2 regions of the Candidatus Pelagibacter sp. PS_31 genome follow, and region 2 is predicted to be linked to the other one. Evidence: riboswitches for the same ligand, from Rfam matches in the RefSeq annotation. Region 2 holds a riboswitch; the other holds the start of a gene.
The links. A riboswitch is a leader RNA that binds a small molecule or an ion and turns the genes downstream of it on or off. The one in region 2 is predicted to bind S-adenosylmethionine.
Positions count from the first base shown of each region.

Region 1: linked by a shared signal. The riboswitch ahead of AC5SLN_RS02915 (O-acetylhomoserine aminocarboxypropyltransferase/cysteine synthase family protein) and the one ahead of AC5SLN_RS01700 (homocysteine S-methyltransferase family protein) in region 2 are both predicted to bind S-adenosylmethionine.

Region 1 is NZ_CM182069.1:526,313-532,985, forward strand. Features, by position in the region: gene AC5SLN_RS02900 (50S ribosomal protein L33) at 1-149, shown strand, start outside; gene AC5SLN_RS02905 (chorismate mutase) at 152-442, opposite strand; gene AC5SLN_RS02910 (COX15/CtaA family protein) at 485-1,495, shown strand; gene AC5SLN_RS02915 (O-acetylhomoserine aminocarboxypropyltransferase/cysteine synthase family protein) at 1,488-2,816, opposite strand; SAM riboswitch class V at 2,821-2,889, opposite strand; gene rplM (50S ribosomal protein L13) at 3,029-3,490, shown strand; gene rpsI (30S ribosomal protein S9) at 3,492-3,941, shown strand; gene argC (N-acetyl-gamma-glutamyl-phosphate reductase) at 3,976-4,998, shown strand; gene AC5SLN_RS02935 (hypothetical protein) at 4,995-5,219, shown strand; gene AC5SLN_RS02940 (homoserine dehydrogenase) at 5,220-6,512, shown strand; gene AC5SLN_RS02945 (AEC family transporter) at 6,512-6,673, shown strand, end outside.
Region 2 is NZ_CM182069.1:321,013-327,685, reverse strand. Features, by position in the region: gene AC5SLN_RS01710 (sulfite exporter TauE/SafE family protein) at 1-739, shown strand, start outside; gene AC5SLN_RS01705 (2OG-Fe(II) oxygenase family protein) at 769-1,359, shown strand; SAM riboswitch class V at 1,449-1,512, shown strand; gene AC5SLN_RS01700 (homocysteine S-methyltransferase family protein) at 1,522-2,430, shown strand; gene AC5SLN_RS01695 (DUF3726 domain-containing protein) at 2,432-3,043, opposite strand; gene AC5SLN_RS01690 (hypothetical protein) at 3,049-4,701, opposite strand; gene AC5SLN_RS01685 (membrane dipeptidase) at 4,698-5,669, opposite strand; gene purE (5-(carboxyamino)imidazole ribonucleotide mutase) at 5,784-6,275, shown strand; gene AC5SLN_RS01675 (5-(carboxyamino)imidazole ribonucleotide synthase) at 6,285-6,673, shown strand, end outside.

The DNA.
Region 1 (6,673 bases), 210 kb from region 2:
CTAAACCTGATAGTCCTTTTTTTTATTATGTTAAAAAACCTGCGGGTGGTGAAAAAGCTAAAGTTAAATTGTCTGCAAAGAAATATAACCCTTCTACAAGAAAACATGAAATGTTTGTGGAAAAAAAATTACCTCCACACAGTAAATAGTATTATTTTTTTCTAAAATTTCTTTTTTCGTAATCAATAAAAGACCAAATCATATTTTTCCAAATTCTATTAGTGATTTTTGGGTCAATATTAGTTTGTATTGATTTTTTTTTAATTTTTTTAAGTATAAAATTGATCCTTTTTTGATCAATTATTTCTTTTTTATGTATTTTTACTTTTAGCACTTCATTGACTAGAGAAGATCTTTTTTTGATTAATTTAAGTAAATCATTATCAAGTTTATCAAGCTTAATTCTAATCTGATTTAGTTTTTTTTTATTTGTAGGCGACATTTATTCAATTGGTTATTAAGATAATTATTATAAGTATAATTTATGTTTGTAAATAGCGACAACTATATAAAATATTTGAAATTGTGGTTAATAACTTTATTTTCATTAATTGTTCTTATGGTAGCTGTCGGTGGTCTTACTAGACTAACAGACTCTGGTTTATCAATCACAGCCTGGGAGCTCTTTACTGGAATACTCCCACCTATGAATATTAATGAGTGGAATTTTTATTTCTCAGAGTACAAAAAAATTCCTGAATATAAAAATATTAACTACGGCATGTCCTTAGATGAATTTAAAGTGATTTTTTATTGGGAGTATGCTCATAGATTGTTAGCAAGATTTGTAGGTTTGTTTACTTTAGTGCCTTTGCTTTTCTTCACTCTCTATTTTAAAAAAACCCTGCATTATTCTAATAAATATTATTGGATTTTTTTTCTTGTGTGTCTTCAGGGGTTCATTGGTTGGTATATGGTATCTAGCGGATTAATTGAAAATAATGACGTTAGTCACTTTAGACTTAGCATTCATTTATCTTTGGCTTTATTTATTTTATGTTTAATTTTTTGGTATATTTTAGATATTCATAAAATTAAAAAATTTGAAAATAAAATTCCAAATTTATTTTTATTATTTATACTTAAATTGATAGTTTTGCAGATTGTATTGGGTGCTTTTTTATCAGGTTTAGATGGTGGTCTCATCTATAATTCATGGCCTGATATGAATGGTGGTTTTTTTCCAAATGATGTTAGTTATGGTGATTTAATTACTACTCAATTATTTAACAACCCATCAATTATTCAATTTTTGCATAGATCAACTGCATATTTGCTTTTATTTTTTATAATTATTTTAAATTTTATCTATTTTAAAAAACAATATGATTTTAAATATGTATTATTTTTTGATGTTGCTATCTTGTTTCAAATTTTTTTAGGAATTATAACTTTGATTTCTGGTGTAGAGATTACATACGCTTCACTACACCAGCTAGGTTCAATATTAGTTTTGAGTTCTTATTTTTTGATATTATATAAAAACTCTAACTAACTGCTTTCAAATTCCCTTTAGAAGATTTATTTAAAGCTTGGTCTAAATCCTCAATAATGTCATCTATATGCTCAATACCAATACATAATCTTACGTATCCAGGAGTTACACCTGAGGCTAACAATTCTTTTTCTGTTAACTGACTATGAGTTGTTGTTGCAGGATGAATTGCTAAACTTCTTGCATCTCCAATATTTGCAACATGATAAAACATTTTTAAAGACTCGATAAATCTCTTACCTGCTTCAATACCACCTTTGAGCTCTATACCAACTAAACCACCATTTCCTTCATTTAGGTATTTTTTAGCACGATCAGCAATTTTACCCTCATGTTCTGTTGGATAGATTACTCTTGTTACTTCTTTATTTTTCTTTAAATAGTCAACAACTTTTGATGCATTTGAGCAGTGTTGTTTCATTCTAAGAGCAACTGTTTCAAGCCCTTGAATAATTCCAAATGCATTGTCAGGTGATAGGGCAGAACCAAGATCTCTTAGCAATGTAACCCGCGCTCTTACTGCAAAAGAAACATTAGCCCCAGTTAATTCTGGAACCACTTTTCCCCATATAGCTCCACCGTAACTTGCGTCAGGTTCGTTAAATAAAGGTTGTCTTTTGGGATCAGCTGTCCAATCAAAATTACCTCCATCAACTAAAGCTCCACCTACAACTGTACCGTGACCACCTATATATTTTGTTAATGAATAAACTACTACAGCAGCACCATGTTCTAAAGGTTTGCAAATTACAGGGGCAGCTGTGTTGTCCATTATTAATGGTATATTGTATTTTTTACCAATATCAGAAACTTCTTTAATTGGAAAAACTCTCAAATAAGGATTTGGTAAAGTCTCACCATAAAAAGCTCTAGTTTTATCATCAACAGCTTTTTCAAAGTTTTTTGGGTCAGAAGGGTCTGCATATCTAACCTCAATACCAAGTTTACTTAATGTATGCGTGAATAACGAAATAGTACCTCCATATAAATCCGTAGAGCTGACTATATTATCTCCGGCTTGTGCAACGTTTAAAATTGCAAAAGTTGATGCGGTTTGTCCAGATGCTACTGTTAAACAGGCTAATCCTCCTTCTAATGAAGCAACTCTTTTTTCAAGAGCATCATTTGTTGGATTCATTATTCTTGTATAAATATTTCCAAATTCCTTAAGAGCAAACAAATTCGCAGCATGTTCAGTACTATCAAATTGATACGATGTTGTTCTATAAATTGGAACTGCTACTGCTTTGGTTGTTGGATCGCTTCTATAATCACCACCATGTATAGCTATAGTCTCAGGGTTTTGTCTTTTTGTACTCATCTTAATACTCCTTTTTTAGTACTTTTGCTTTATGCAAGGCGTACAATACAGTTCAAATGCGCCTACCGATAATGTGGGTAAAAAATCCTTTTTAGCAATAACTAGCCTGCAATAGGAACAAATCGGCTATATAGAAATATCATTTAAGCAAGATATTGCAAGGGAAATATAAAATTGACATTATATCTAATAATAGTATTAATCCTCGCACAATGACAAAATTTCTAAAAAGTGGTGATTTAAACAGTAACTGGTTTGAGATTGATGCTAAAAATGCTGTAGTTGGCAGATTAGCTTCTATTATCGCTATGATTGTTAGAGGAAAAAATAAAACAACTTTTACACCTCATATGGATGATGGTGATTTTGTTGTTGTTAAAAATGTTGAACAAGCAAAGTTCACAGGAAAAAAATTTAAAGATAAAAAATATTATAGACATACTGGTCACCCAGGTGGAATTAAAGAAATTACTCCTGAAAAATTATTAGAAAAAAATAAACCTGGCGAGACATTAAAATTAGCTATTAAAAGAATGTTACCTGGTGGAGTTCTAGGAAGAAAACAATTAACTAAAGTAAAAATTTATGCTGGTGAAGAACACCCTCATGCATCACAAAACCCAAAACTTTTAGACCTAGGTAAATTAAACAGTAAAAATCTAATAAGAAATTAATATGGAAACAGCAGCTACACCAAATAAAGTATCTACAAAAAAACCTAAAATTAAATTAGATTTTAAAGATAGTAAATACGCAACTGGTAGAAGAAAAAAATCTATTGCAAAAATTTGGGTGAAAAAAGGTACTGGCAAAATTTACGTTAATGGCAGAACTATGGATGAGTATTTCACTAGCGGAAGTCACAAAATGCAAATCACAAGACCATTTGAGATTATAAACCAAGCCACTGATTATGATGTAAGATGTAGTGTAGCAGGTGGTGGACATACTGGTCAAGCTGGTGCAATGGTTCATGGTATTGCTAAAGCATTAATCTTATTTGATTCAGAGAATAGAGCAGTACTTAAGACAGAAAAGCTTAATACTAGAGACTCTAGATCGGTTGAAAGAAAAAAACCTGGTCGTAGAAAAGCAAGAAGAAGCTTCCAATTCTCGAAAAGATAATTCTTTTTTAACTCTAAACTGTTATAATAAAAAAATGCCTAAGCTTAATGTTTTAGTTGCTGGATCAACTGGTTATATTGGTGTTCAATTAATTAAATTATTAGTTAAACACAGCAATGTTAACATTAAATATCTTTGTGGTAATACCTCTGTTGGAAAAAATATCTCTAGTTATGAAAAATCATTAAGTTCAAAAAAATTACCTAAAATTATTAGATACAATAAAGAACTTTTAAAAAACATAGACCTTGTTTTTACAGCTCTACCTAATGGTGAAGCACAAGATATTTCAAATGATTTATTAAAACACAATATATTAATTGATTTAGCTGCAGACTTTAGACTTAATAAAGCATCAAATTATCTAAAATGGTACAAACAAAAACATAGATCTGTCAAAAATATTAAAAAATCAATTTATTCATTACCAGAAATCAATGGTGACAAATTACAGAAATTTAATATTATTGGATGTCCTGGTTGCTACCCAACATCAATACTTTTACCACTTATTCCTTTAGTTAAGAAAAATTTAATAAAAACAGATAATGTTATTATAGATTCAAAATCTGGTTACTCTGGTGCTGGGAGAGGTGTACATAAAAAATATAAGGATAAAAATCTTTATGAATCCTTAAGCGCTTATGGTGTGGGTTTCCATAGACATAACTCTGAAATTCAACAAGAAATCAAAAACTACACTAAAAAGAAATTTTCTTTTACATTCACACCCCATTTAGCACCAATGTTTAGAGGGATACTTAGCACAATTTATCTAGACCTTAACAAAGGTGTAAGTATTAAAAATTTAGAAAATACTTTAAAGAGTCAATATTCAAAAAACAGATTCGTTAAAATTTTAAAAACAAATTCATTGTTAAGTACAAATGACGTAATTAACACAAATAATTGCTCTATAGTAATTTGTAAAACTAAGTATAAAAATAGAGTTATTATTTTATCTGTTATTGATAATTTGATTAAAGGTGGGGCAGGTCAAGCAATACAAAATATGAATATCAAATATGGTTTTAATGAAACAAAAGGATTAATTTGAAATACTTATTTTTATCTTTGATTGTATTTTTAACTTCGTGCTCATTAAACAAAGAGTCTACTTATTGGAATGAAGATCCTATTAAAAAGTCTAATGATGTCAAAAAACTTTCTCAAATATTAAAAAAAACCGGTGATTACAAATCTATGACTTTTGATGAATTTAACCTCTTTCTTAAAGATTATTCAAAAAATGCAGAATACCCAGATATTAACCAATAGATGAAAAATATAATCAACATTGCTGTAGTTGGTCTAGGACAAGTTGGTATTTATTTGTTAAATGAACTTAATACTAAAAAAAAAGATATTGAACTTAAGACAGGAAAAAAAATTAACGTAGTAGCTGTTTCAGCAAGAAGCATTTCTAAAAAAAGAAGATTTAAAGTTAATAAGAAAATATTTTTTAAAAACCCATTAGAAATTTTTAAAAAGACCAAAGTAGATATTTTATTTGAAGCTATAGGTATGTCAGATGGGATTTCAAAAAAAGTTGTGGAAACTGCATTAAAAAATAAAATACATGTAATCACTCCTAATAAAGCACTTATCTCTAAACATGGTGATTTTTTAGGAAAATTAGCAGAGGAAAATAATGTTAATTTAGAATTTGAAGCATCTGTTGCTGGTGGTATTCCAATATTAAGAACCATTAAAGAGGGTCTTGCAACTAACAAAATTTCTAAAGTTTATGGAATTTTAAATGGTACTTCTAACTATATTCTTTCAGAAATGGAAAATTCTAATGATAGTTTTTCTAGCGTATTAAAAAAAGCTCAGCAATTGGGATACGCTGAACCAGGTAACCCTAAATTAGATTTAAATGGTTTTGATGCATTTGCTAAAGTAAGAATTTTGTCTGCTCTAGCTTTTAATACTAAAATTTCAAAACATAAATGCTTAATGGAGGGTGTTGAAAAAATTGAATTAAAAGACATAGAAATTTCCAATCAATTAAATTTACGAATAAAACTTCTTGGCATTTCAGAACTAATTAATGGCCAACTTTTTGAAACTGTACACCCATGCTTAGTTAGTAAAAATTCTTATATTGGTAACGTTGGTGGTGTTATGAATGCTGTTATTCTCGAAGGAAAACCTGTGGGTGAAAGTATATTGCAAGGGGAGGGAGCTGGCCCTGGACCTACTTCTTCATCTTTATTATCAGATTTACTTTCAATTTTAAGAGGTAATATTAAGAAGCCATTTGGCATTCCAGGCACTAAACGTAAATTAATAAAATGTTACAACGTTAATAATTATGTAAATTCACTATATTTGAGATTTGAAGTTAAAGACAAACCTGGAGTTTTATCAACAATTACTAACAGATTAGCTAAGTATAAAATTTCAGTAAAAAGATTAATTCAAACACCTGATAAAAAAAATAATAAAGCTACAATTGTTATTATTACTCATAAAACTAATGAACTTAATTCTAAGAACTGTCTTTCTGTTTTTAATAAAGACAAAAATATTCTAAGATACCCAACATTGATTAGAATTTATAATTAATGGAAATATATCTAAAACTGTTTGAGGTTTTATTTCCTGTCTTTTTTGTTGTTGGTATTGGTTATTATCTTGGCAAAAATAATCCGAAATTAGATACATCTTTTATTACTACCTTTGCAGCAAATATTGGTACTCCAGCAATGATAATATATTCTTTAACA
Region 2 (6,673 bases):
ATTATCATTTTTATTTCTTCTAACAGCAACTTTATATTCAAGTGTTGGCTTTGGTGGTGGCTCTACCTATCTAGCCTTTCTATTAATTTGGGATATTCCTTACTTGATCTTTCCTGTAATTGCTCTCTTTTGTAATATTATTGTCGTATCAGGAAATTGTATAAATTATATTAAAGCTGGAAATATCAATTTTAAGATCCTTGCCCCATATTTGATTTCATCTGTGCCACTTGCATTCATAGGAGGATCTTTATCAGTAGATAAAGAAATTTTTGAAATTTTACTTTTTTTAGTCTTAGCACTAGCAGGAGTTCTACTCCTCTTGAAATTTCAATCTTTTGATCAAAAAATTGAAGTTTATAAAAAGATACCAAAAATGTTATCGATATTAATTGGTGCATCTATTGGATTTGTGTCTGGTATAGTTGGAATTGGTGGTGGAATTTTCTTAAGCCCTATATTGTTATTATTTAGAGTAGATAAAGCAAAAAACATTGCAACAGCAGCATCATTATTCATACTGATTAATTCTTTATCAGGACTTGCTGGCCAATTTACAAAGGCATCAACAATAAATGGAATTTTTGATTATTGGCCATTATTTCTGTTTGTTTTAATAGGCGGTCAATTAGGAAATTTCTTGAATATTAAAATTTTCCCTGCAAGAATATTGGCTCTTGTAACATCAGCACTTGTCATATTTGTTGCTATTCGAATGGGACTAAAGTTGTTTGCATAACAGAAGTATTAAATTATTATAGAAAAATTATGAAAACATTCAGAGCATTTGGACCCACCATAGGAAAAACAAAGTTATCCAAAAAAATTATTACTATATTAAATAATCACGTTGATAAATCTCAATTATCTAAAAAAAATGACTATAGCTCTAAACTTGCAAGTCAAATTAAGAATGAAATTAAGATACCTAAAACATTAATTAATAAGAGTTTGTCTAAAGAATTAATAAAAAATATTAAAGTTTACCTTGATAAGTCAGGTGTTAAAAAAATTAAAGAAATTAAGATAATAAATCTATGGGTAGTTAAACAGTTAAAAAATGAATATAATCCAATTCATTATCATGAAGGACAATTGTCAGGGGTTGGCTATCTTAAAATCCCAAAAGATATGAATCAAAATAAACTAGTTAAGAATAAAAAGATTAAAACTAATGGAACAATTGATTTTATTAATGGTCAAAAAAACTTTTTAAGTCAAAGTATCTATAATTTAAACCCTACATTAGGAGATTTATTGATTTTTCCTAATTATTTAATGCACACAGCTTATCCATTTAATGTTGATGGTGAGAGAAGATCCTTCTCATTTAATGCTAAAATATTATTCAAGAAGTGATTTACTAATCAGTCTATTAGATATATAGATAGTTTAACCGATTTGATCCATATTGCAGGTACTAACTGCTAAAAAGGAAATCATTATATAATTGGTAAAGGTAGTTGAGCTGTATTGTGCACCTGGCATAAAGCCAAAGCACTAAAAAAGTTAGGAATAAAAATGGATATTAATTTTTTTAAAACAACACGAATTTTAGATGGTGGTATGGGGCAAGAATTGTTGGCTCGTGGTATGAAGCCAAACGGCACATTGTGGAGTGCAAATGCTGTATTAAAAGAAGAATACCATCAACTCTTACTAGACACACATTTAGATTTTATTAAAGCAGGTGCTGAAGTTATTGTTACAGCAACCTTTACTACTAGACGAATAAGATTACGTGATAATAAAATTGAAGATAAATTTGAATACTTAAACAAAAAAGCTGGTGAGATAGCTCAGAAAGCAAAAGAACAATATCCTAATGTGTTAATTGCAGGTGGTCTTCCACCTCAATATTTAACATACGAAGAAGATACAAGGCCAGATCATGAAATTAAACAAAATTTTTATGATCAAGCAAAATTATTAGATCCTTATATTGATTTTTTTTACCTAGATGTTTTGTCTAGCGTAAAAGAGTTTAGGTTAGCAATTGAAGCAATTAAAAAATTTAATAAGCCATATTTAATAGGCGCTCATATTTCTGAGGGAATAAATCTTCCAAGTGGTGAAAAAATATCAGATATTATTAATCATATTAACCATAACAATTTACTAGGATTAATTTTATCGTGCGTTTCTCCTGAAAACTTTTCTGAAAATTTAGAAGAAGTAAAAAATTTAGGTGTTCCTTTTGGATTTAAACTTAATGCTTTCGTGACAACTAAGCCTAAAGATGGCTATACTAACAATTACAATATGAGCAAAACTGGTAACCCAAATGAATTTTTGGGTCAAAGAAAAGACTTAACACCTGAATTGATGGCAAATTTTGTTAAAAAATTTAAAGATACAGGTGCAACTATTTTAGGTGGATGTTGTGAAACAAGACCTTCTCATATTAAGGAAATGACTAAATTTAAATAAACTAATCGTTATCAGTTAATCCAGCACCAGCACCACTTTCTTTTAAACTGTCATTTTCTTCAACAAAAGTTTCTTCTGAAAGCTTATAAAGCTCATTCCATTCTTTTTCTTCAAACGAGTCTCTGTTTTCTAAAACTTTTAAGTAAATATTTTCAGCAGATACGATGATTTCGTTTTTAGTATAATTAGAATAAATATTGTTATTGAAGTTTAACAAAAACTCCCTGTCATCCATTTTTAAGAATATTCTTTTACCGATTACCTCAGCTGCTCTACTTACAAATGGTAGGAAAAGTAATGGATATGAGATTTTTTTAAACGTTATCTCATTTAAAGTTTCTAGAGTTTTAATCTGATCTAAAAAATTTACCCCTGCGATTATTGGGCAATATTCATTTTTACCAGCCTCATTGTCTTGCTTTATGATGCTGATATTCTCTAACCTTGTTTCTTTTTTTTTCTTAAAAAAACTATTTAAGTTTTTAATTCCAGGTAAGCTAAAAATTTCAAGTAGTCTTATGTTTTTTCCAATTTCTTCTGCAATACCCCAAGAATATCCAGCAGCTCTACTTGATCTTTTAGAAACTGTATCTATTTCGCTTAATGATCTCATGTTGATTAATTATAAACCCAATGTTCATCATAGTTTTTTAATTGCTCTGGTAGGGGTGCACCTTGAAACATACATATTCTTAGCCACTTATCAGAACGTGGATCGAATTTTAATGCTCCAAAGAATGATAACTTTAACCTCAGCATATCAATAGGCATTATTTTTTGGCCAATAGTATTGTCTTGTATTTCAGAATAAGGGAATTTCTCTACTATAAATGCTCTTCTAACAACGTGTCTTAATTCATTATTAGTTGATAAAAATTTAGCAATAGTCCAGCTATTTTTAGTAACTGATAACAATTCATAAAGTTTTTTAATATCCCTTGCGATTGCTAAGGGTTGTTCTAACTCAGCACCCTCTTCATCAAATCTATTTGCTAGTCTTGGCTCTTCTTTATTTTTTGAGATAAACCAAAAATTTAAATTATTTTCATCTTTAGTAAAATCTATAGTTAGAATATCTGGATATTTTTTTTCTAAAATCAGCTTTAAGTCTTCTACTGTTCTTTCAGTTGGAATATTAAAGTATTTTTCTTCTTCAGAGCTCATTTCTTTAATTAACGGAGACGTTATATCATCATAAGGTTCCATCATCATTGAGACGACATATTCAATACATTCTTCACAATATTCTTTTTCTAAATACAGATACAATTCATTAAAAGCATAATCTTGCTCAAAATTAAAATCATTATCTAGGTAGACAATAAATTCATTAAGATCTTTTAATAAAGATTTAATTTTATTTATTTGATATTCACTTTCTGTATTCCAAGAAGTGATATTCTTTATTGATTTTTTTAAACATTCTAAAAATAAGTTTTTATCTTTCTCTGATATTGTTTTTATCTCTCTTATTTTTTTTAAAGAAATTTCTCTTGCTGAAATCCAATTATTTAAAAGAGTTGGATGATTAACAATAAATGGAGCCATTCCAAGACCCGTAGAATTTCCTATTCCTAAATTTTTACAAATATTTATATCAAGGTTTACGGCTTTTTTTGGATTCTTGCTTTTAGCAACATGATTAACCTGATCAAAAGTAAATTGTCTTACCAGATAAACCAACATCATCTCCAATCTAAATGGACCATATATTTCTTCTCGGTCTTTAATTCTAAATCTATCTGCTAAGCCAAATTTACCTGATCCATAAACTGCTGTGGTTCTATATAAATAACCAACACTAGTTAACAAATCATTATCAGGTTGCTTACCTTCGCTTAAACATTCAACCACATGATTGAAAACTCTAACTGATTTATTAGCTCTTGAAAGAGTTAATTCTTTATAAGAAAGTCTGCCAAATTCTTGTTTGGGTACTTCGTTTTTTAATCTTTCAATATCTTGTTTTTTTGGAACACCATCAAAAAGTGTGAAGGCTGCATCCCATTTGGTAGCTATAACTCTATCTGATCTTTCATCATCATCTAATTCATTTGCAAAACAAATTAATGAATAAACTCTATTTTTTTTCTTAAATGAATAAACTGCAGTGCCATAACCATGTTCGTTTAATTCAAATAAATCTCTTTTATAATTCCAATCCTTAAACTCTTTTAAAAAACTTCTTAAAAATGAAAGTTTAGATTGATGAAAAGACCCAAGTCTTGATAATTTCATTACTACATTGGGGTCTCTTAATGAAATATTCATTGATTCATTTCTTTGTAAAAATTGTACCAGTTGTTTCCAAGAATTCCATCAACTTCATTTTCTGAAAAACCAACTTTTTTAAGTCCTATCTCTAAGTTTTCAAATCCTCTTGCATCTTTAAACCAATCAGGCTGTTTTGGAAAACCAGGTTTGTTTTTAGACCCTTCTCCATAATTTTTGCTTTTAGTCCAAGTACCATTTCTCATCCACTCAACAATAGTATCTGGTTGATTTAAACAAAGATCTGAACCTATTCCAATTTTTTCAACTCCCATAATCTCAGCTGTCTTAGCTGTCATCTCACAAAAGCTTTCTAAAGAACAATCTGTTCCATCTTTTAAATGATGAGGATATAAAGAGAGACCCAACATTCCTTTGTGTTTGGATAAAATTTTTAGTAATTCGTTTGATTTGTTTCTCTTAGCTGGATGCCAAAATGATGGATTTGCATGAGTTATTGCAATTGGTTTTTCACTTATCTCAATTGCATCAATTGTACTTTTTTCTGCTGAATGAGACATGTCTATTACAAGACCTAATCTATTCATCTCTTTAATAACCTCTTTACCAAAATTAGTAACTCCACTATCAATTGCCTCATAACATCCCGTCGCTAGTAAGGACTGATTATTATAAGTAAGCTGCATAAACCTACATCCTAAATCATAAACTTTTTCAACCAATCCAATGTCATCTTCTATAGGTGAACAATTTTGAAAACCAAAAAAAACTGCAGTTTTATTTTCAGATTTAGCTTTTTCAATATCTTTAAAACTTTTGCCGTGAAAAATTAAGTCGGAATTTTCTGAAAAGTGATTTTCCCAATTTTTTAATACCGTTTTTAGCTCATCAAAATCTTCGTGGTAAACAATAGTTACATGGATTGCATCCAGTCCTGCTTGTTTATTGATCTGAAAAATTTCTCTAGACCAGTTACAATATTGTAAATTATCAATTTTAAAATTCATTGTGATCTTCTTTGTTTTAAAGAATATCAATAAGATAGATAAATTCTATTAATTTTATTGAAATTTTAGGCTTAATTTGAAATAACAATTTACGTTAGAATAAAATTACAACAAATGGCTAAAAATAAATTAAACAAAGTATCAATTGTTATGGGCAGTCAATCTGACTACAAAACCATGATATTTTGTCAAAATATTCTTAAAAAATTAAACATAAAATTTGAAATAAAAATAATATCAGCTCATAGAACTCCTAAAAGAATGTATGAATTTGCAATTAATGCTGAAAAAAATGGTATTGCAGTAATTATTGCTGGAGCTGGTGGATCTGCACATTTACCAGGAATGATTTCAGCCCTTACCTCTCTTCCAGTATTAGGTGTTCCAATTGAAAGCAAAAAGTTGAAAGGTCTTGATAGCCTTTTATCTATTGCACAAATGCCAAAAGGAATACCCGTTGGAACATTAGCAATCGGAGAAGATGGTGCAATTAATGCTGCCTTATTAGCCGCATCTATTATTGCTCTTAGTGATTTAAGTGTTAAGAGAAAATTAAATCAGTTTCGTTTAAATCAAAGCAAATCTGTTAAAAAAAAACCAAAATAGTTTTAAAATATGTCTAAACCAATTCTTGGAATTATAGGTGGAGGTCAGTTAGGTAGTATGCTTGCTATTGCTGCAAATAAACTTGAAATTAAAACAGTTATTTTTTGTGATGATATTGATGCTCCTGCGCAAAATTTTTCTAATGATTTTGTACACGGTGAATATAATGATAAAAATAAGATTAATGAGTTTTTGAGTAAAGTTGATGTTGTAACTTACGAATTTGAAAATATTCCCTACGAAACATTAAATGAAATTAATAAAATAAAACCTGTTTTACCAAAACCTTCCGTAAATAGAATAATTCAGCATAGATTAGCAGAAAAAGATTTTATCAATAATCTAAATATAAGAACTACAAGATATGTATCTATTGAAAAAAAATCTGAAATGGATTC